DNA from 4 places in the Rhizobium sp. N621 genome. Region 4 is predicted to be linked to each of the others. Evidence: predicted binding sites of a transcription regulator. Region 4 holds the regulator's gene; each other region holds the start of a gene.
The links. The regulator LexA, encoded in region 4, represses DNA repair genes until DNA is damaged. The targets are predictions, from matches to a motif close to TGTTCNNNNTGTGTTCNG.

Region 1: a site for LexA is predicted at 2,584-2,601, ahead of AMK00_RS03035 (ATP-dependent helicase). Genes of this name have one in related genera too.
Region 2: a site for LexA is predicted at 1,644-1,661, ahead of AMK00_RS14465 (ATP-dependent helicase). Genes of this name have one in related genera too.
Region 3: a site for LexA is predicted at 2,644-2,661, ahead of AMK00_RS14750 (ribonuclease T2 family protein). Genes of this name have one in related genera too.

What each region holds. Positions count from the first base shown of each region.
Region 1 is NZ_CP013495.1:622,516-626,727, forward strand. It holds gene AMK00_RS03030 (MBL fold metallo-hydrolase) at 1-350, shown strand, start outside; gene AMK00_RS03035 (ATP-dependent helicase) at 476-2,536, opposite strand; gene AMK00_RS03040 (hypothetical protein) at 2,639-2,905, opposite strand; gene AMK00_RS03045 (BON domain-containing protein) at 3,083-3,343, shown strand; gene AMK00_RS03050 (hypothetical protein) at 3,402-3,665, shown strand; gene AMK00_RS03055 (DUF982 domain-containing protein) at 3,893-4,138, opposite strand.
Region 2 is NZ_CP013495.1:2,961,320-2,965,531, reverse strand. It holds gene AMK00_RS14465 (ATP-dependent helicase) at 1-1,601, opposite strand, end outside; gene AMK00_RS14460 (VOC family protein) at 1,815-2,291, shown strand; gene AMK00_RS14455 (PrkA family serine protein kinase) at 2,696-4,212, shown strand, end outside.
Region 3 is NZ_CP013495.1:3,027,053-3,031,264, reverse strand. It holds gene AMK00_RS14765 (CaiB/BaiF CoA transferase family protein) at 1-512, opposite strand, end outside; gene AMK00_RS14760 (DMT family transporter) at 529-1,485, opposite strand; gene AMK00_RS14755 (alpha/beta fold hydrolase) at 1,499-2,449, opposite strand; gene AMK00_RS14750 (ribonuclease T2 family protein) at 2,676-3,416, shown strand; gene ettA (energy-dependent translational throttle protein EttA) at 3,514-4,212, shown strand, end outside.
Region 4 is NZ_CP013495.1:2,000,740-2,004,951, forward strand. It holds gene AMK00_RS09770 (ComEC/Rec2 family competence protein) at 1-1,871, shown strand, start outside; gene lexA (transcriptional repressor LexA) at 1,852-2,571, opposite strand; gene AMK00_RS09780 (VOC family protein) at 2,770-3,666, shown strand; gene kdsA (3-deoxy-8-phosphooctulonate synthase) at 3,663-4,212, shown strand, end outside.

The sequences.
Region 1 (4,212 bases), 1.4 Mb from region 4:
GCAGCCATCTCAAGCTGTTCGACGATCGGTCCGAGGTGGCGCCGGGTGTCGTCGTCCAGCGCACCGGCGGCCATACCCCCGGACATAGCGTGGTCCGCCTGGCATCCGGCGGCGACCGCCTGACATTCGCCGGCGATGCCGTGTTTGCGGTCGGGTTCGAGCACCCCGATTGGTACAATGGTTTCGAACACGATCCCGAGGAGGCCGCTCGCGTGCGCATCGATCTTCTCAGGGAGCTGGCGGCGAACGGCGAACAGCTGGTGGCCACCCACCTGCCGTTCCCGTCGGTCGGCCGGGTGGCGCTCGACGGCGACGTCTTCCGTTGGGTGCCGGTGTTCTGGGACTACTGAGCACCTGCCAGGTCAGGGACGAACCAAAGCGCGCTGCAGGATCGGATTGCCTGCGGCGCGCTTTAGTCTTTGGTTTTATGCATGTCGTTGTCCCGGAACCGCTGCACACTTCCGGGCGACATGCATTACCGCCACATGCCGCGCATACGGGCGCCGACATCGATGCGCACCTGCCGCGCCTGGGCTTGCGCGGCGGCATCCGATTTCACCTGCGGCCAGCTGCAGGCCTCGAAGAATTGCAGCAGGGTCGCCGGAATGAAGCGGCTGCGCGAGGCATAGACGTGCCGGTCGCCCTGCGCATTCTGCCCGTAGGTGAAGAAGCGCTGCGGCACGACGAGGTCGAGACCGTCGCGGGCGCGCGTCATCGCCACATAGAGCAGCCGGCGCTCTTCCTCGATTTCGGCGGTGGCGCCGACGGCAAGATCGCTCGGAATGCAGCCGTCGACGACATTCAGCATGAAGACCCGCGTCCATTCCTGGCCCTTGGCCGAGTGGATGGTCGAGAGGATGAGATAATCCTCGTCGAGCAGCGGCACGCCGGCCTGATCGCTCGTCGCATCCGGCGGATCGAGGGTGAGTTCGGTGAGGAAACGCTCGCGCGAGGCATAACCGCCGGCAATCTGCTCGAGCTGCAACAAATCGGCCTGCCGCGTCGCCGCATCCTCATGCAGCCGTTCCAGATGCGGCGCGTACCATTGCCGCGCCAGCTCGATTTCCGCCGGCCAGCCGGCCTTGCCGGATTTCATCTCCTGCAGCATCGAAACGAAATCAGTCCAGTCTTCGCCGGAGCGCGGCGGCGCCGGCATGGCGGCCAGCGCCGACAGCGGGCTCGCATCCTCGGACATCAGGTCGAGCGCCTTCTGGGCCGTCGAGGGGCCGACGCCCGGCAGGATCTGCATCAGCCGGAAGCCCGCCACTCGGTCGCGCGGATTTTGCGCAAAGCGAAGCGCCGCCAGCATGTCCTTGACATGGGCGCTGTCGAGAAACTTCAGCCCGCCGAACTTGACGAAGGGAATATTGCGCCGGGTCAGCTCGACCTCCAGCGGACCGCTGTGATGCGATGCGCGGAACAGCACCGCCTGCTGCTTGAGCTTGAGGCCCTCCTCGCGATTGTCGAGCACCTTGTCGGCGACGTAACGCGCCTGCTCGGCCTCGTCGCGCACCGTCACGAGGCGCGGCCGCTCGGAGGATTGCCGCTCGGTCCAGAGATTTTTGGTGAAGCGCTCCGAGGCGAGATCGATGACGGCATTGGCGGCTGTCAGAATCGGCTGCGTCGAGCGATAGTTGCGGTCGAGCGTGACTATATTGGCGGGCGGGCTGAAGGCTGCGGGAAAATCGAGGATGTTGCGCACTGTCGCTGCGCGGAAGGAATAGATCGACTGCGCATCGTCGCCGACGACGGTCAGGCCCTGGCCTTGGGGCTTCAGCGCCATCAGGATCGAGGCCTGCAGCCGGTTGGTGTCCTGATATTCGTCGACCAGCACATGGTCGAAGCGGCTGCCGATATCCTCTGCAATCACGCTCTCGCCGACCATCTGCGCCCAGTAGAGCAGAAGGTCGTCGTAATCGAGCACATTCTGGCTCTGTTTGGCCTCGACATAGCAGGCGAAAAGCTCGCGCAGCTGTTTTTCCCACGCCGCGCACCAGGGAAAGGCGTCGCGCAGCACTTGGTCGAGGGCGGTTTCCGAATTCACCGCCCTCGAATAGATGGCAAGGCAGGTGCCCTTGGCCGGAAACCGGCTTTCCGTCTTGGAGAAGCCGAGATCGTGGCGGATCAGGTTGATCAGATCGGCGCTGTCTTCGCGGTCATGGATGGTGAAATCGGCATCGAGGCCGATCTGCTGGGCATAGTCGCGTAAGAGCCGCGCGCCGATGCCGTGGAAGGTGCCGGACCAGGCAAGCGCATCGGCCATTACGCCGGCATTCGAACCGAGCACGTTGCGGCAGATGCGCTCGACGCGGCGCGCCATTTCGGCGGCGGCCCGGCGTGAAAAGGTCATCAGCAGGATGCGGCGCGGATCGGCGCCCTTGACGATCAGATGGGCGACCCGATGCGCCAGCGTATTCGTCTTGCCCGAGCCGGCGCCGGCAATGACCAGCAGCGGCCCGGCAATGTGGCTGCCGTCGGTGAGCGTGCCGTGCTCGACGGCCATGCGCTGCTGGGGATTGAGCTTTTCGAGATACATCCAGCCGTCCGGTCGGGCTCCCGCAGAATCACTGCGGAAAGATTAGATGTTCCTTGAATGTTCGCGATTTCAGCCGCTGTCAAGCCTGGAACGGCGCAAGTCTCAATCGGGGAAATCCGGCCCCACCACGCGCCGCACCAGCTTCAGGCTGCGATCCGGCTGAAGAATATAGGTCTCTTCCACGCGCTGGCCCGTCCCGTTGTAGAACTGGTGGTGGACGGCGCTGCCGACCGGCGATTTGGTGAGCTTCGTGCGCGGCTGGCCGCCATAGGTGATGCTGCCCGGAATGGGATCCAGCGCGGGGCTATCGGCCGAGGAGCAGCCGGCGAGCAATATTCCGGCAAACAAAACGGGCAGAAGCACTTTCATCGTCGTCATCCCTCTTTCGACTGCAGCCAGATATGGAAGCCGCAGCAGCTTCCGCCAAGGGTCGGCCAAGCCTGGCCCGCAGAAATCCTGCGCGACCATCCCGTCGAGATCGGCGGACCGCAACGAAAGCCCTGTTGCGGCGTTAACCCTTATATACCCACCTCAGGAGACGCTTAAGTGATCGGGTTTCCTGTATTCCCCGACCATGACGAACCCGGCCGGCAGGGCCATGGCGAGGCGGCCACACGCGCTTCGGTCGAGAGCGCCCTTCATGCCGCCGGCGATCTCGACGCGCGCGAAATCATCGTCAGCACGCTCGGCGCCGATATCGTCCTCGAAGGTTTCGTGCGTCGGCATGGCGATGTCGAGCGGTCGGCCGAGATCGCCGAAAGCATCGTCGGCCGCGGCCATGTGCATAACCGCCTGTTGCGGCGCTGAGGGAACCAAGTGCGCTGCCGGGTGTTGAAATGCCGGATCTGAAACGCTGGAGAGCCTCATGCAAACGCTTCTTCGCCTCTGGGCGTCCACCCTGATCATCGGCATTTTTGCCGGCTCGGCCTATGCCTCGCTCGAAACCGGCGCGAACTATTCCGCGCTTCCGAAGGATCAGATCGCGCTCAACGACTATACCGCCACCGCCACCGTCGCCTGCCAGCCGGCCGAGCCGCATTATCTGCCGTCCTTCATCCGCGCGGCTGACGGCACGATCATCGGTGTCGGTTATGTCGAGGTGGAGAATGCCGGCGACGCGGGCTGCTGACAAACGGGGTTGTCCGAACGAGGCTCGCCGGCGTTTCCGGTGACGAGCCTCTGACCATCATCATGATGGCTGCGTGTTTTCTATCGAAACAGCTGTCCCGGGCGCAACGCCCTTTGCGCCAAAATCCGGCATCTGCTCGATCCAGGGTTAAGTGAAAATTACACAATGTCTCGTTCCGGCACGCTTTGCCGAACAAATCGAAAAACAGCCGGACGTTCCCTGCCGTGTTAATGCAGCAGCTTCAGCTTCGCCTCTTCGGCCGCCGCCAGGAACTCGGCCCTTGCCTCTTCCACGCTCTTGCGCCCGTCGAGTGCTGCCCGACAGGTACTGCGCGCCTTGATATAATGCAGTCCGCGTGCGCTCGGCCAGAGATCCGCCAGACATTTGAGCGCATCGAACGGCCCGTTGACGGTTTTGAGGTCAGCGCCTTCGAAACCGACCTTGACCGGGTCGTGCCATTTTTCAGTTGCCATCGATGCTCCTCCAGGGTTTCGACAGAACCAAGTGTGCTGCGCCCACCTATCCTCAGGCGAGACGCCGCCCTGAT
Region 2 (4,212 bases), 960 kb from region 4:
TGCGGTGTGTTTTCAAGCAGTTCCTGCCATCGGCGGAAAGATTGAATCACGTCGAAGAGGGCTTTGCGCGCCTTCGGCTTCAGCTCGTCCGTCTCGATGATGTCGGCGGCGGCCGCCAGCATCGGGACGTCGCGGGCGCGGGCATAATCATGTAGCGCGCGCACCGTCGTATCGCCGAGGCCGCGCTTCGGCGTGTTGATGATACGTTCGAAGGCGAGGTCGTCGGCCGGTTGTGCGACGAGCCGAAAATAGGCCATGGCATCGCGGATTTCGAGGCGCTCATAGAAGCGCGGGCCACCGATGACGCGGTAGTTAAGGCCAAGGGTGACGAAGCGATCTTCGAATTCGCGCATCTGGAAGGAGGCGCGCACGAGGATCGCCATGTCGTTCAGCAGATGCTTGCTGCGCTGGAGTTGCTCGATCTCCTCGCCGATGGCGCGGGCTTCCTCCTCGGAGTCCCAGGACGCGTGAACCTGCACCTTGACGTCGTCGGGATCGGCGCGGTCGGTGAATAGCGTCTTGCCCAGGCGGCCTTCATTGTGGGCGATCAGGTGGGCGGCCGCGCCGAGGATATGTTCGGTCGAACGGTAGTTGCGCTCCAGCTTGATGACTTTGGCGCCGGGGAAATCCTTCTCGAAGCGCAGGATATTGTCGACCTCCGCGCCGCGCCAGCCATAGATCGACTGGTCGTCGTCACCGACGCAGCAGACATTCTGCGGCTCGCCCTTGGCGCGCTGGGCCAGCAGCCTCAGCCACATATATTGGGCGGTGTTGGTATCCTGATATTCGTCGACGAGGATATAACGGAAGCGGCCGTGATATTCCTTCAGGAGATCCGGGTTCTTGCGGAAGATCGTGATCGGATGCATCAGCAGGTCGCCGAAATCGCAGGCGTTCAGCGTCGTCAGGCGCGCCTGATAGGCGAAATAGAGTTCGCGGCCGCGGCCATTGGCAAAGGCGCGGGCATCACCCTCGGGGATATCGGCGGGGCCGAGGCCCTTGTTCTTCCAGGTGTCGATCATGCCGGCGAATTGCTTGGCCGGCCAGCGCTTGTCGTCGAGGCCTTCGGCCTGGATCAGCTGCTTGATCAGGCGCACGACGTCGTCGGTGTCGAGAATGGTGAAACCGGAGCTCAGGCCGACGAGCTCGCCATGGCGGCGCAGGAGCTTGACGCCGATCGAGTGGAAGGTGCCGAGCCAGGGCATGCCTTCGACGGCGCCGCCGACGAGCAGGGCGATGCGCTCCTTCATCTCGCGCGCGGCCTTGTTGGTAAAGGTGACGGCGAGGATCTGCGACGGGAAGGCGCGGCCGGTATTGAGGATATGGGCGATGCGGGTCGTCAGCACGCGCGTCTTTCCGGTGCCGGCGCCGGCGAGCACGAGGACGGGGCCTTCCAGCGTTTCGACGGCTTCGGTCTGTTCCGGGTTCAATCCGGCGAGATAATCCGGCCGCTTGCCGCCGTCACGGGCCGCCATGGCGCGTGCGGCGATGCCGCCGCCGGCGGCTGGCCTTCCGGCAGTTGCGACAGACGGCTGCGGCTTGCGCGCCACTTCGCCCGGCTCTTCGTCGAAGAAGGGAATATCGTCGAAACTATTGCTCATGGCGCGTAATGTAGTGATTCGGGAAGGAAAGACCAGAAAAGATGTTCTGCTTTCATTCTGGAATCACCGCTATTGCAGCGGTGTGGGCGGCGAGGCCGCCGCGGGTGGGCGGCGAAAAAATTCCGATTGCAGCCTGTCGGAACGGGCGGCGACCAGACGTCCTCGAAGCATCGGACAGAAGTCCGGGATACTCGCCAACTAAGGAGGCTGTCCATGCCCAAGGTCATTTCAAATCTCTGGTTCGCGGAGCAGGCACGCGAAGCCGTCGAATTCTACGTGTCGATCATTCCGGATTCCAGGATCGGCCGCACCACCGTACTTCCGGCGGAAACGCCGAGCGGTCCTCCCGGCAGCGTCGAGCTGATCGAGTTCACGCTTGGCGGCCAGGCCTTCCTGGCGATGAAGGCCGGTCCGCTCGACAGCTTCAATCATTCCTTTTCGATCGCGATCCTGCTGGAGAGCCAGGCGGAGATCGATCGGATATGGGATGCCTTCCTCGCCAATGGCGGCACGCCGGAGGCCTGCGGCTGGCTGAAGGACCGCTGGGGGCTTTCCTGGCAGATCGTCCCGCGCGCTCTCTCCGAGATGATCGCCGACGAAGATCGCGAGCGGGCAAGGCGCGTCACCGAAGTCATGCTCGGCATGGTCAAGATCGATGTGGCTGCGCTGGAGAAGGCATTCAACGGCTAAAAGTGCCAGCGTATAATAGGAACATACCGGGCGCGTGGCGACGTTCGCCCGGTCCCATGCTGCGGGAGCGCGCTGGGTGCCCTGCTGTCAGAGCCGGCTTGCTCTCACCGGCGGGCCGATTGCCGAATTTCCACGGCTCGAATCACGGGCGCCATTGCACACCTTTTTGACATTCATGTCACGTCGCTAAATGTGCTGATATGCCAATGACCCTTTTCTCAACTACAATGGGAAACAGTTTCGCGGAGTAAAAAAATTACCGGTGAATGCACAATTTTGTGCATTGCTACAAACGGCCGGTCAGCGTCGAATATACCTACGAAACTATTGATTCTTAGGAACGCCGTGGCCATCTCGATGGTTATACGGCTTAGAGCCTGCGGCATAACCTTAATGGAGGTCCCATGCTGAGTGAATCCGTATTCGATGCGTTCACACGCAGTTATGAAGCGCGCCGCGAAAGCGACATGTCGGTTTCGGAATATCTCGATCTCTGCAAAACCGAACCGATCGCCTATGCGAACGCGACCGAGCGCCTGCTGGCTGCAATAGGCGAGCCACAGATGGTGGACACTGCCAAGGACGCCCGCCTCGGCAGAATCTTCATGAACAGGACTATCCGGGTTTATCCCGCCTTTGCGGGTTTTCACGGCATGGAAGAGACAATCGAACGCATCGTCTCCTTCTTTCGGCATGCGGCGCAGGGGCTCGAGGAGCGCAAGCAGATTCTTTATCTGCTCGGTCCGGTCGGCGGCGGCAAGTCGTCGCTGGCGGAGCGGCTGAAGCAGTTGATGGAGGTTCATCCGATCTACGTGCTGAAGGCCGGTGACGAGATCAGCCCCGTGTTCGAAAGCCCGCTCAACCTCTTCGACCCGGAGACGATGGGTTCGCTCCTGCAGGAGCAGTATGGGATCCCGCTGCGGCGTCTGAACGGATTGATGAGCCCGTGGTGTCTGAAGCGGCTCGACGATTTCGGAGGCGACATTTCCCGGTTCCGCGTCGTCAGGATACAACCCTCGCGACTGCGCCAGATCGCAATTGCCAAGACCGAACCTGGAGATGAGAACAACCAGGACATCTCCTCGTTGGTTGGCAAGGTGGATATCCGCAAGCTGGAAACCTATTCTCAGAACGATCCGGACGCCTACAGCTATTCGGGCGGCCTGAACCGCGCCAATCAGGGCGTGCTCGAATTCGTCGAGATGTTCAAGGCGCCGATCAAGATGCTGCATCCGCTGCTGACGGCAACGCAGGAGGGCAACTATATCGGCTCCGAGAATATCGGCGCCATACCTTTCTCCGGCATCGTCCTTGCGCATTCGAACGAGGCGGAGTGGCAGACCTTCAAGGCCAACAAGAACAATGAGGCTTTCATCGACCGTATCTGCGTGATCAAAGTTCCCTATTGCCTGAGGGTGACAGAGGAACAGAAGATCTACGAAAAGCTGATCGAGGGATCGGAACTGGTGGACGCGCCATGCGCCCCGGCAACGCTCGAAATGCTGGCGCGTTTCTCCGTCCTTTCGCGCCTACGCAAGCACGAGAATTCGACCTTCTTCTCGAAGATGCGCACCTATGACGGGGAGAGCCTGAAAGAAAGCGACCCGCGCGCCCGCAGTGTCCAGGAATACCGGGATGCTGCCGGCATCGACGAAGGCATGGACGGAATATCGACCCGCTTCGCCTTCAAAGTGCTCGCCTCCACCTTCAATCACGACACCACGGATATCGGCGCCGATCCCGTCCATCTGATGTATGTGCTGGAACAGGCGATCCGTCGCGAGCAGTTTTCCGACGATGTCGAGAAGCGTTATCTGGAATTCATCAAGGCCGATCTTGCGCCACGCTACGCAGAGTTCATTGGCAACGAGATTCAGAAGGCCTATCTTGAATCCTATTCGGACTACGGACAGAATCTGTT
Region 3 (4,212 bases), 1.0 Mb from region 4:
TGGCCGTCCGGCTCGCCTGTAATCGACATGAAGCCGGACATGCCCTGGACGATGTAATCGTAGCCGGCCAGATTGGCATAGGGGCCGGTCTGGCCGAAGCCGGTGATCGAGCAATAAACGAGCTTCGGGTTCAGTTTGCGCAGGCTGTCGTAATCGAGCCCGTATTTGACAAGCCCGCCGACCTTGAAGTTCTCGATCACCACGTCAGCAGTGGAGACCAGCCGGCGGACGAGATCCTGGCCTTCCGGGCTTTTCAGGTCGGCGGCGATGGAGCGTTTGCCGCGATTGGCGGCATGGTAATAGGCGGCCGAGAGATTTTCGCCGTCGGCACCTTCGACAAAGGGCGGGCCCCATTGGCGCGTATCGTCGCCGCCATCGGGATTTTCGACCTTGATGACATCGGCGCCGAGATCGGCGAGCATCTGTCCGGCCCAGGGACCGGCGAGCACGCGGGCGAGCTCGATCACCCGGATACCGGCAAGCGGCGGTTTTTTCGTCAGGCTCTCGGTCATGGTCCTCCCAGGCAATCTACGGCGCCGGCGTCACCTCAGATGTATCGGATACGGGTTTGGAAGCAAAGCGGCGCTCGCGCCAGAGGATGTAGATGCCGGAGGCGATGATGATCATGATGCCGAGCCATTTGATCGCATCCGGAAAGTCGCCGAAAACAAGCCAGGCGAAGATCGTGGCCGAGACGATCTCGAAATATTGCAGCGGCGCCAGCGTCGAAGCCGGTGCGGCGCGATAGGCGTAGACGCCGAAGATGCCCGCTATCGCGGCCATGGCGCCGACGCCGGCGACATAGAACCAGGCGTTGCCTACGGGCATGACGGGATCGAAGATATCGGAGCCGCTGCCATCGCCGGCAAAAAGCAGGACGGCGCAGAAGATCAGGCCCCAGATGCCCATCTGAAACTGCATTGCCCAGGGATCTTCCTTGTGCGACAGGACGCGCGTCATCAGCACGAAAATGGCGATGCAGAGCGCGGTGAGGACGGGCAGGAGCGCGATGTAGCCGACTTCGTTGAAACTCGGCTGGATGATCAGCATCGCCCCGAAGAAGCCGACGCCGCAAGCGGTATAGCGCCGCCAGCCGATCGTTTCCTTCAGGAAAATGCCGCCGAGGATCGTCACGATGATCGGCTCGACGAAGAAGATCGCGATCGCGTCGGCGACCGCCATATATTTCAGCGTGGTGACGAAGCAAATCATCGAAATGGTGATGATCAGACCGCGGATGGCATGGAACAGGCTCTGGCGCCAGGAGAAATCGTCAAAGCTGCGCCGCCATATGACGATCGGCAGCATGCAGAATGCCTGCACCGCAAAACGGCCGGCGGTGACCTCGGCGGAGGGCACGGTGACGACGGCAAGCTTGGCGAAGATATCGATAAGCGGCGAGAACATCACCGAAAGAAACATCAGGGCAAGCCCCGTCGTCACGTCGGAGGGGGATGAAACGGGCCGGGCGGAGGTGCTGCTCATGGTGGAATTCTCGTTATCCGGGATTTTGGCCGTTCCGGCTCTTGCCGACCGCGCCGTCACACCAGTCCGCGAAGGCGGCAATGGCTGCCTCTGCGCCGATCTCATTCAGTGTTTCGTGCCGCGTGTCCTGATATATCTCAGTGCTGATACGGGAGAAGCCCTGGCCTTTCAAATGGTTTGACAGCCAGGCTACCGCTTTTCCACGCTCGGTCGCCGGATCCTCGGCGCCGCCGACCAGATGGATCGGCAGGTCGCGCCGCAGCCGGTCGAGATGGATCTTTTGCGGTGCGCGGAAGGTTAGTTCGAAGACGTCGAGCCAGAGCGAAACCGAGGCATCGAAGCCGCAAAGAGGGTCGGCGACATATTTGTCGACTTCGCCGGGCATATGCGACAGCCAGTCGAATTCGGTGCGGCGGTTGGCAATGGACCGGCCCCAGGCTGCGAAAGTGAGTTTCGGCAGGAGGCCGCTCGGGACGTCCGAGCCTTTCAGCATGCGTTCGGCGATAAGGATCGCCTGGGCGGCGCGGCCGGCAAAACCGACGGCGAAATTCGAATTCCACACGGCGACCGCGTTGAAGTCGTCCGGGGCGGTGACGGCGGCATTGAGCGCGATGAGGCCACCCATCGAATGGCCGAAGAGGATCACCTTCAGGCCGGGATGGCGCGAGACCGCGTGAGCGCGCATGGCAATGATGTCGCCGATCACCCGTCCGACGCCATCGCGCCGCGCGAAGCGGCCGATCGGGGCATCGGGCGCTGTCGTCTCGCCATGGCCACGGTGATCGTGGGCATAAACGTGATAGCCGCGCGCCGCCATTGCCTCGGCAAAGCGGCGATACCGCTTCGAGTGCTCCGCCAAGCCATGCGATATCAGCAGAATGCCGCAAGCGGGGCCGGTGGCCTCGGCATGGTGATAGGCCAGCGATGCTCCCGGCACGGAGAGCCATTGCGTTTCAGAAAACATTCGGATCCTCCCTGCCGCAGCAGAACAGATCGCTAGCGCATAATTTCTTAATGCGAAATCGATTTGAGGAATCATGCTTCAACTCAAAGTGATGGAACGTCCTTTGTGTGACTTTAAAGCGTTAGATGCAATCGATAACAAAATACGGGAACGTTGCGATTCAGGGTTGCTGATGTTTACTCTTTGTGCTTATCTGTTCGTGCATTGTTCTAATATGGGGGTTGAAATGAGCAGCATGCAGTTGCGTACCTTGACGTTCGCCGTATCGATAGCCCTTGCCGGCGCCGCCATGGCGCAGGAGGCCGACGGACGTACCCGTTTCATTCTTGCGGCGAGCTGGCAGCCCGCCTTCTGCCAGACGAACCAGAAGAAGCCCGAATGCGCAAGCCAGACCGGCGAGCGCCATGACGCGACGAATTTCTCGCTGCACGGCCTCTGGCCGATGCGGCAGGATTATTGCGGCGTCAGCGACGATCAGAAGGCTGCTGACAAGGACGGTAAATGGGCTGCATTGCCGGAAGTGACGCTTTCGGCCGAAACGCAGGCGGCGCTGGCAAAGGCGATGCCCGGCACGCAGTCCGGCCTTGAACGGCACGAATGGACAAAGCATGGGACCTGCACGAAATTGAGTGTGGAGGATTATTTCGGCGTCGGTGTCCATCTGGTGGATGCTCTCAACGCATCGGCCGTGCGCGATCTCTTTGCCGCCAATATCGGCAAGACGGTCAAGGCCGAAGCGATCAAGGCTGCTTTCGACAAGAGCTTCGGGCCGGGTGCGGGCGAGCGCGTCAAGATGAGCTGCCGGCGAGCTGGCAATGTCAGGGTGATCAGCGAGTTGACGATCGGCCTGTCTGCGGATGCGGGAGCGGCATCGGCAAAAAGCGCGGGCCTTGCCGATCTGATCCAGGGGGCGGGAAAAACCTCGTTCGGCTGTGACGAGGGCGTTGTCGATGCGGCGGGCTTCTGACCGGAATCCGGCGTAAACGGGTTTCGGCGTTGCTCACAGGCGCTGTTTCGCCTACATAGCGGCACGAAACGAAGTTTCCCGCCCGGAGCAGCGCAGCATGGCACGTCAATTCATCTATCATATGTCCGGCCTCAACAAGGCCTATGGCAACAAGAAGATCCTGGAGAACATCCACCTTTCCTTCTACCCGGATGCCAAGATCGGCATCCTCGGACCGAACGGGGCCGGTAAATCCACTGTGCTGCGCATCATCGCGGGCCAGGACAAGGAGTATACCGGCGAAGCCTGGCTCGCCGAGGGTGCCACGGTCGGCTATCTCGAGCAGGAGCCGAAACTCGACCCCACCAAGACGGTTTTCGAGAACGTCATGGAAGGTGTTGCCGCGAAGACGGCGATCGTCGATCGTTATAACGAATTGATGATGAACTATTCGGACGAGACCGCGGAAGAGGGGGCGAAGCTCCAGGACATCATCGACAGCCAGAACCTCTGGGATCTGGAAAGTCAGGTCGAGATGGCGATGGAAGCCCTGCGCTGCCCGCCGCGCGATGCCGAAGTCACCAGCCTGTCCGGTGGTGAGCGCCGCCGCATCGCACTCTGCCGCCTGCTGCTCTCGCAGCCCGATCTGCTGCTGCTCGACGAGCCGACCAACCATCTGGATGCCGAAACCATCGCCTGGCTCGAAAAGCATCTGCGCGACTATCCCGGCGCCGTGATGATGATTACCCACGACCGCTACTTCCTGGACAATGTCACCGGCTGGATCCTCGAACTCGACCGCGGCCGCGGCATCCCT
Region 4 (4,212 bases):
CGAGACGCATCACCGCGATCGTCCGGGGCGCCGATGCGCCTTTCGAGATCGGCGACATCATTACCGGCAAGGCACGGCTGACGCCGCCGGCCGGCCCCGCACTTCCCGCGCTCAACGACTTCTCCTTCGGTGCCTATTTCGACGGCATCGGCGCCAACGGTTTCTTCTACGGTGCGCCGGAGAAACTCGACTTGGAGGCAGGCCCGCAGGCGGACAGGTCGACGGACGCGCTGCTCGAATGGCTCTACCGGCTGCGCAGTAGCATCGGCGACCGCATAAGATCGATCCTGCCCGGCGACACCGGCGCTTTTGCCGCTGCCCTGGTGACGGATGAACGGCGCGCCATCTCGAAGACGACGACGGAGGCGCTACGCCAGTCCGGCCTTGCCCACATCGTCGCGATCTCGGGCCTCAACATGGCGCTGTCGGCCGGCATTTTCTTCGTCGGTTTCCGGATGCTGCTCAGTCTCTTTCCCGGTGTCGCCCAAGCCTATCCGACAAAGAAGATCGCCGCCGCCGGCGCGCTCATCGCCGTCACCGCCTATTACCTGATCTCCGGTTTCGGGGTTTCGGCCGAGCGCGCTTTTATCATGATGGCCATTATGCTGATTGCCGTCTTCTTCGATCGGCCGTCGATCAGCCTGCGCAATATCGTTCTCTCTGCGCTCATCATCATCGCCATTTCACCTTCTGAAGTATTGGGACCGAGCTTTCAGATGTCCTTTGCCGCGACATTGGCTTTGGTATCGGGCTATCAGCTGTGGAAGGACAGGCGTGTCCGCGAAAGCGCTTTTCTGAAACTGCCGATCATCAGGCCGGTGGTTGCCGTCGCCGGTTTCTTCGGCGGCGTCTTCCTGACCTCGCTGATCGGCGGCTTTTCCACCGCACTGTTTTCGATCGAGCATTTTCATCGCCTGACGGCTTACGGCCTGCCGGCAAACCTTGCGACGATGCCGATCATCTCCTTCATCGTCATGCCGGCCGGGTTGCTGGCGATGTTGCTCATGCCTTTCGGTGTGGACGCTCCACTCTGGAAGGTGGTGGGATTCGGCCTCGATCTGGTGATTGCGGTCGCCAAGACGGTGTCCGGCTGGGGCGGTGATATCGGCGTCGGCCGCTTGCCCGCCTGGTATTTCGCAGTGGCGGTGGCAGGCTTTCTGCTGCTGACGCTGCTGCGCACCCGGCTGCGCCATGTCGGCACATCGATCATCGCCATCTCGACGCTCATCGTGCTGCTTCTGCCGCTTCCCCGGCCGCCGGATCTGGTGATTTCGGAGGATGGCAGTCTGGTTGCGGTCGTCGCGGCTGAGGCAATAGCTTCCAACCGTGAAAACCCGCCGGATTTCATCTTCGACCAGTGGCAGCGAGCGCTGGTCCTGCCGACACATGATCCGCCGAAGATGCTGGATGGTCCGGCTATCCCGCCGGAAGGAGAAGACCGCCGTGTCAGGCTTTCCCGCGATCAGCAGAACGAAGCGAGCGCAGCGATGCGGGCAGCCGCAGCAGGCGGTGAAGCAAACCGCTTTTCCTGCGTCAAGAAGGCCTGGTGCACATCAAGACTCGGCAATGGCCATATCGTCACCGTCATCGACAATGCCGCCTATCTCGGTCCGGCCTGCGATACGGCCGATATCGTCGTGACCTCGGTCCGTCTGCGCTTCGACAGCTGCCGTTCAGGCGGCACGCTTTTCACCGGCGAGACGCTGCGCAGGACCGGTTCCGTCGAATTGCGCTTCGCCGGTGCCGACCTGGAGGTCACCACCGCCTTCGATGCTTTGTCGCGACCATGGATGCGCCATCGCGCCTATGATTGGCGCAACGATCGTTTTACCGATTCCGGCCCATCCGGCGTCAGTGATAGCGACGGATGAGGCCGACGAGCTTGCCCTGCACCTTGACGCGGTCGGGTCCGAAGATGCGGGTCTCGTAGGCCGGGTTGGCGGCCTCGAGCGCGATCGAGGCACCCTTGCGGCGGAAACGCTTCAGCGTTGCTTCCTCGTCGTCGACGAGGGCAACGACGATATCGCCGGGACTTGCGGTGCTGCCGTTGCGGATGATCACGGTATCGCCGTCGAAGATGCCGGCATCGATCATCGAATCGCCCTTGACCTCCAGCGCATAGTGCTCACCGGAGCCGAGCATATCCGCGGGAACGACGATGTCGTGGGTGTTGTTCTGGATCGCCGAGATCGGAACGCCGGCGGCGATACGTCCCATGACCGGCACGGAGATGGAGTTGCCATTGTCGGCGACCGGCTTTGGCGCAGCGGGGGCGGCGACCGGCTGGGGCTTGCCGAGGCTGCCCTCGATGACGCTCGGCGAAAAACCGCGGCGCTGTTGAAGGCTGGGGTTATAGGCCTCCGGAAGTTTGATCACTTCAAGCGCCCGGGCGCGATTCGGTAGGCGGCGAATGAAGCCGCGCTCCTCGAGCGCCGTGATCAGCCGGTGGATTCCGGATTTCGAGGCGAGATCCAGGGCATCCTTCATTTCGTCGAAAGAGGGAGGGACGCCGGATTCCTTCATGCGCTCATGAATGAAAAGGAGAAGCTCCTGTTGTTTGCGCGTGAGCATCGACGTCAGACCCCGTGATTGAAACAAATCCAGAACAGACACTATATGTTCCATATGTGTTCCGCAAGTAGCTAAATTTCCGTAAAACTTCGTGGCAACTCGTCGAGATTTTTATTTTCATTCGCCGGATTGGTGCACATGTCTTGCATTGAGCGAGGTGCTGTCGCACATCTCTTGCCGGTTTCAGGAGGGATATTCATGAACGCGCATTCCGCCAAATCACACCCGCTGGATCATGTCGTGCTGCCCGTGGTCAATATCGATCTGGCGCGTGAAAGGCTCGGCAAGCTCGGTTTCACCGTCGCCGCTGATGCGCGCCATCCCTTCGGAACGGAGAATGCCTGCGTCTTTTTCGCCGACAAGACCTATCTGGAGCCGCTTGGCGTTGCGAGCATCGAGGAGAGCGAGGCAGCGGCCCGCCAGGGCAATGTCTTCATTGCCCGCAATCGCGCCTTTCGTTTCCGCTGCGGCGAGGAGGGACTTTCTGCGCTGGCCTTCCTCAGCGAGGATGCCGGCGTCGATCATAAGCGCTTCGTCGGCAACGGCGCGAGCGCCGGTGAGATGTTGCAATTCAGCCGGCCGATGCGGATGCCGGATGGTTCGGAGAGCGTCGGCAGCTTCAAGCTGGCCTTTGCAGCTGATTTGCGCGCCCCCGATTTCTTTCTCTTTACCTGCCAGCGCATCAATTCGTTCCCGACAGATCGCGCCGCGCTGGAGACGCATGCCAATGGCGTGATCGGTATTGCCGAGATCGCGCTTTGTGCGCCGGACCCGGCGGCATTCGCCGCTTTCGTCGGACTTGCGATAGGGCAGGCGGCGGCGGAGAAAACCGGTTTCGGCGTGAATATCGCGGCATCGAATGCGAAGATCAGCCTGATGACGCCGGAAGGGCTGGAGGCCTATTTCGAGCTTGTCGTCTCCTCCGCCGATCGTGGCCTGCGCGGCCGGGCAATCCTCTTCACTGTCGCCGATCTTGCCGTGACAGAAGCGCATTTGGCTGCTAACGGGGTGACCTACACGCGCAAGAACAACCGCATTCTGGTGAAGCCCACGCCCGGGCAGGGTGCGCTCTTCGCCTTCGAGGAAAAACGATGAGCACCGACACGAATTCCGAAGTCAGGATCGGCGAAGGCGAAGGCCAGGTCACCTTTTCCAATACCGCCCGCCTGTCGCTGATTGCCGGCCCATGTCAGATGGAGAGCCGCGATCACGCCTTTATGGTCGCCGGCACGCTGAAGGAGCTTTGCGGCAAGCTCGGCATAGGCCTTGTCTACAAGAGCTCCTTCGACAAGGCGAACCGCACCTCGCTCTCGGCAGAGCGCGGCATCGGCCTGGAGAAAGGCATGGAGGTCTTTGCCGACCTCAAGAAGGAATTCGGTTTTCCCGTCATAACCGACGTCCATACGGCCGAGCAATGCGCCGAGGTGGCCAAGGTGGCCGATGTCCTGCAGATCCCGGCCTTCCTCTGCCGTCAGACCGACCTTCTGATCGCAGCCGCCAGGACCGGCCGCGCCGTCAATGTCAAGAAGGGCCAGTTCCTCGCCCCTTGGGATATGAAGAACGTCCTGAAGAAGCTCAATGCCAGCGGCAATCCGAACGTGCTGCTGTGCGAGCGCGGCGCCTCCTTCGGCTACAATACGC